One region of the Actinoplanes sp. NPDC048988 genome, then DNA from elsewhere that is predicted to be linked to it. Evidence: riboswitches for the same ligand, from Rfam matches in the RefSeq annotation. Region 1 holds a riboswitch; the other holds the start of a gene.

The links. A riboswitch is a leader RNA that binds a small molecule or an ion and turns the genes downstream of it on or off. The one in region 1 is predicted to bind cobalamin.
Region 2: linked by a shared signal. The riboswitch ahead of ACGFJ7_RS24245 (VWA domain-containing protein) and the one ahead of ACGFJ7_RS22610 (ribonucleoside-diphosphate reductase subunit alpha) in region 1 are both predicted to bind cobalamin.

Annotation. Positions count from the first base shown of each region.
Region 1 is NZ_JBICTW010000006.1:435,775-438,238, forward strand. Features, by position in the region: gene ACGFJ7_RS22610 (ribonucleoside-diphosphate reductase subunit alpha) at 1-944, opposite strand, end outside; cobalamin riboswitch at 1,048-1,255, opposite strand; gene ACGFJ7_RS22615 (hypothetical protein) at 1,616-1,999, opposite strand; gene ACGFJ7_RS22620 (hypothetical protein) at 2,154-2,402, opposite strand.
Region 2 is NZ_JBICTW010000007.1:293,914-296,377, forward strand. Features, by position in the region: gene ACGFJ7_RS24240 (gluconokinase) at 1-963, shown strand, start outside; cobalamin riboswitch at 1,008-1,130, shown strand; gene ACGFJ7_RS24245 (VWA domain-containing protein) at 1,160-2,464, shown strand, end outside.

The DNA.
Region 1 (2,464 bases):
TCCTCACCCGTGTTGTCGCGCAGTTCCAGGAATTCCTCGACGTCGGGATGCCACGGCTCCAGATAGACGCACGCGGCGCCCTTACGGCGGCCGCCCTGGTTGACCGCGGCGACCCCGGCGTCGAGCGTCTTGAGGAACGGGACGATGCCGTTGGATCTGCCGTTGGTGCCGCGGATCAGAGCGCCCCGGCCCCGGATCCGGCTCCACGAGACACCGATGCCGCCGGAGAACTTCGACAGCTTCGCGACCTGGTGGTAGCGCTCGTAAATGGAGTCGAGCTCGTCCTTGGGGGAGTCGACCAGGAAACACGACGACATCTGCGTGTGCCGGGTGCCGGAGTTGAACAGCGTCGGCGAACTCGGCAGGTAGGCCAGCGACGACATGAGCCGGTAGAAACCGATCGCCTCGTTGGCGTTCCCGGAGAGACCGCAGGCCACCCGGAGCAGCCAATACTGCGGCGTCTCGACGACATCCCGGGAATGCGGATGCCGCAGCAGATAACGATCGGCCACGGTACGCAGCCCGAAGTATTCGAATCGGCGGTCCGCGTCCCCGTCGATCGCGTCGTCGAGCTTGCGGGCGTTACGCCGTACGAAAGCGGCCGTCTCATCCCCGATCAGCCCCAGCTGATGGGCGTAGCGGATGGACTGGGAGAAGCTCGCGACCCCCTGCAGGCGGACTTCCTTGTCCACGTACGCGGCCAGCAGCCGCGCGGCCAGCTTCGAATACTGCGGCTCCTCGCCGATCAGCTCGGCCGCCGTCTGAATGGAGAGCTTGTCGAGTTCGGCGGTGGTGGCACCGTCGTACAACCCGCTGATGGTCTTCGTGGCGACCCGTAACGGGTCGACCTCGTCGAGATCGCCGGACCAGCGCTCGACCGCCTTGACGATCTTGCTGACGTCGACCGTTTCCCGATCGCCGTCGCGTTTGCGTACCCGCACCATGTCTCCCTCGCCTGGGTGAAGGCACGCGGGAGACGCCGACGGCCACGGCACGGCCGACTGGTGGCGTCGGCCGTCCCACGCGGCCTTCGACCGCCGCACACCGGACGGCGTGCGGCGCGCTGGCAGGTCTTCGGACTCGTGGGCGCTCAGCTTCTTCCTACCGGCCGTCGCTTCCCAGGCTCGCGCCCAGTGCTGTGTGACGGCTTTCGTTCCCACTCACCGCTGCGGGGCAGTCCCGGACTCACACCGGGTTCCCTCTTGCCTCGGCCGCACCGTGACGGCGCGGCCGAACCAGCTGCGTGAGACACCATATATGGGCGGACCCGCAAAGTGACAACACCAGATGCTGTGATCGGCGTGTCGCCTCCCGTGATCACCGGTCGCCCGCCGGCTACCCTGCGCCCGTGCCGCCGAACCGCCGTACCGCAGCCCGCCGCCCTCATCCTCGACGAGAACGGCCACGTCCTGCTGTGCCGGTTCGTCACGCCTCACCCGGCCGTCCCCGAGGAGCCCAGGTGGTCCGGTCCGCACCACCCATTTCGAACCTCAGGGCGAGATTGCCGGATTCCGCGGGCCCGACCTGTTCTCGCCCCGCCACCTGGCCACGCTACTGACCGCCCTGCTCACCTCGGATCGTGCTCGGCCTGTGAACCCCGCCCCGCTGGTGGTTCTCAGCCCCGGACTTTCCTGACATCCGCCGGCCAAACGGCGAGCTTCATCCGTCCGTACGCGAACACCCGCAACTCCGGGTCAAGCCACCACAGCCGCTCGGCCCGCGTCATTCCCAGCTCCCGCCCGACCCGAAGCTCACCCAGCGGAACCCGCCGCCCCAGCCGTGGCACCCAGGTGCGGAGGCCGTCCGCCCCGAGATCGAGATAGCCGTGCCGCCACCGGCGCCCCGGTCTCTTGAGCGCCGCCTCAACCCGCACGACGCCCGCCCGAGCCCGCCCGATCCGCAGCCGTCCGAGCGCTTCCCCCAGCTCGCCGCCCACGGCCCCGGCGATGAGGTCACCCACCAACTCAGAGATCACCAGCCAATGCTCGTCGTCGAGCATCCCTCACTCAACGTGACGATCATGACGGTCGGCCGCTGCTGAGGGCCGCTCCGGCGGCGCCGTGCCTCCAGGGCCGGGTGCCGGGATGGCCGTCGCCGATCCGGAACCCCGTGTCGGCGTGCGCGGGAAGCGCCGCGAGCTTGCCGGCAGCGGGTTACTGACCCGGGCGTTCGTCGCGGCCCGGCATCGTGATGCGGCCCACCGCCTCCTCCATGGCGAAGTGGCCCAGGTATTCGTCGGGCTGGCCGGGGCGGCGGCGGTAGGCGTGCCAGTCGTCGCTGACGCCCGCGTGGATGTAGCCGATGTCGGTGCCGTCGAGGGTGACGCTGTAGCCGCCCATCGTGCTGACGGTCAGGGTCGCTCCGGCGATTCTGCGACTGTTCAGAGGTACGCGGCGCTCCATCCGTCCACCTCCACACTCCGGAGTCACGTGGCTCCAGATGGTGGCCCGGTTGCCGGCCGGAA
Region 2 (2,464 bases), on a different contig from region 1:
CAGCTGGCCGAGGTGGTCAGCACCACGCGGCGGCTGCGCCTGAACGCCGGCGTCGCCCGCGCGGCCGGCCTCGACCCGGCCACCCCGCTCATCATCGGCGCCGCCGACGGGCCGCTGGCCAACCTCGGCGTCGGCGCCACCCCGGCCGGGGTCGCGGCGATCTCGCTGGGCACCAGCGGCGCCCTGCGCACGGTGGTCGACCGGCCCACGGCCGACAAGGCGGGGCGGCTGTTCTGCTACGCGCTCACCGACGACCGGTGGGTGATCGGCGGCGCGGTGAACAACGCCGGATCGGTCGTGCGCTGGGCCGGCGAGAGCTTCGCGGGCGGGTTCGAGCGCCCCGGCGCCGAGGGCGAGGACGCCGACGAGCGCGACGCCGCCCTGCTCATCGAGGCCCAGGGGGTCGTTCCGGGCAGCGACGGGCTGCTCTGCCTGCCGTACCTGCTGGGGGAGCGGGCGCCGTGGTGGCGGTCCGGCCTGCGCGGGGCCTACCTCGGCCTGCGGCGCGAACACGGCCGGGCCCACCTGGTGCGCTCGGCCGTCGAGGGGGTCTGCCAGCAGCTGGCGCTGGTGCGGGACTCGTTCACGGCCGAGGGCATCGCGGTCACTGAGGTGCGGGCCACCGGCGGGGCGGTCGCCTCCGACCTGTGGGTGGGTGTGCTCGCGGCCGCGCTCGACCTGCCGGTGTCGGTGGCCGACACCCCCGAGGGCACCGCCCTCGGAGCGTGCCTGCTGGCCCGGCACGCGCTGGGTGAGCTGCCCGACCTCGACCACGCGGCCGCGCTCGTCCCGATCGGCGAGCCGACAGTGCCCGACCCGGAGAACGCGGAACTCTACGCCCGGCTGCGGCCGCTGATCGAGACGTCGGCCCTGGCCGTGCTCGACGTGGTCAAGGAACTCGACAAGCTGGCGCCCCAGCCGATCCCGGACACCGAAAAAGCGGTGAGCGACACCCCGCGTTGACGGCGCGGTGAGCCGTAGGAAAGCATGGCCCACGAGCGGTAGCGGAGGAACCCGGTGGAAATCCGGGACGGTCCCGCCACTGTGACCGGGGAGCGATCCGCCGAGAAGCCACGGCCGGCCAGGCCGGAAGGCGTGCGGGGAGCGCTGATCCGGGAGTCAGGAGACTCCGGCCGCTCGTGTCACTCATCGTGCGGGCGTGGACACCCGCACAGAAGGGATCCGCGTGACGCCGTACCCGTTCTCGGCCGTTGTCGGCCTGGCCGACCTGCGCCTGGCCCTGCTGCTCACCGCCGTTTCCCCCGCCGTCGGCGGGGTGCTGGTCCGGGGAGAGAAGGGCACCGCCAAGAGCACGATCGTGCGGGCCCTGGCCGCCCTGCTGCCGGACGTCGCCGTCGTGCGCGGCTGCCGGTTCGCCTGCGACCCGGCGGCGCCCGACCCCGCATGCCCCGACGGGCCGCACGCGCCGGACAGCCCCCACTTCCGCCGGCCGGCGACGCTGGTCGAACTGCCGGTCGGAGCCACCGAAGACCGCGTCGTGGGCACGCTCGACATTCAGCGCGCGCTCGCCGACGGGGTCAAGGCGTACGAGCCCGGGCTGCTCGCCGCGGCGCATCGCGGGGTCCTCTACGTCGACGAGGTCAACCTGCTTCCCGACCACCTGGTCGACCTGCTGCTCGACGCGGCGGCGATGGGCCGGGCCCACGTCGAGCGCGACGGGGTCTCGGTCAAGCACGCGGCCCGGTTCCTGCTGGTCGGCACCATGAACCCGGAGGAGGGCGAGCCGCGCCCGCAGCTGGTCGACCGGTTCGGCCTGGTGGTGACGGTGGCGGCGCCCCGCGACGCCACCGACCGGGCCGAGGTGGTGCGGCGGCGCCTGGCCTACGAGGCCGGCCCCGACGCGTTCGCGGCCCGCTTCGCCGGCGACGAGCGGGAGCTGGCGGCCCGGATCGCGGCCGCCCGCGAACGGCTGCCCCGGGTGGCACTGCCCGACCACGAGCTCGACCGGATCGCCCGGGTCTGCCTGGCCTACGGCGTCGACGGGATGCGCGCCGACATCGTGGTGGCCCGCTGCGCGGTCGCCCTGGCCGCCTGGCACGGCCGCGACGTGGTCACCGCCGACGACGTCCGGGACGCGGCCCGGCTCGCCCTGCCGCACCGCCGCCGGCGCGACCCGCTCGACCCGCCGGGGACCGACGAGGAGAAGCTCGCCGAGGCCCTGGCCGAAGCCGACGCCCAGCAGCAGGAGGCCGAGCGCGAGGCTCCACCGCGGCCCGGCGGCGCCACGGACACCGGCTCCGGTGACGACACGGACCCGGAGGACGACCCGCCTTCACCGGGCGGCGGGCCCGGCGGCGGAGGCCCGGGTCCCGACGACCGTGGCCCGGCGCCCCGGCCGAACGGCGGCGGCGACAGCCCGGCCGATCACGGCCCCGGCCAGGAACAGGCTTCGAAGCCGCCGGCCGGCGGCCAGGAACAGCCCTCCCCGGCGGCGGCCGCGCCC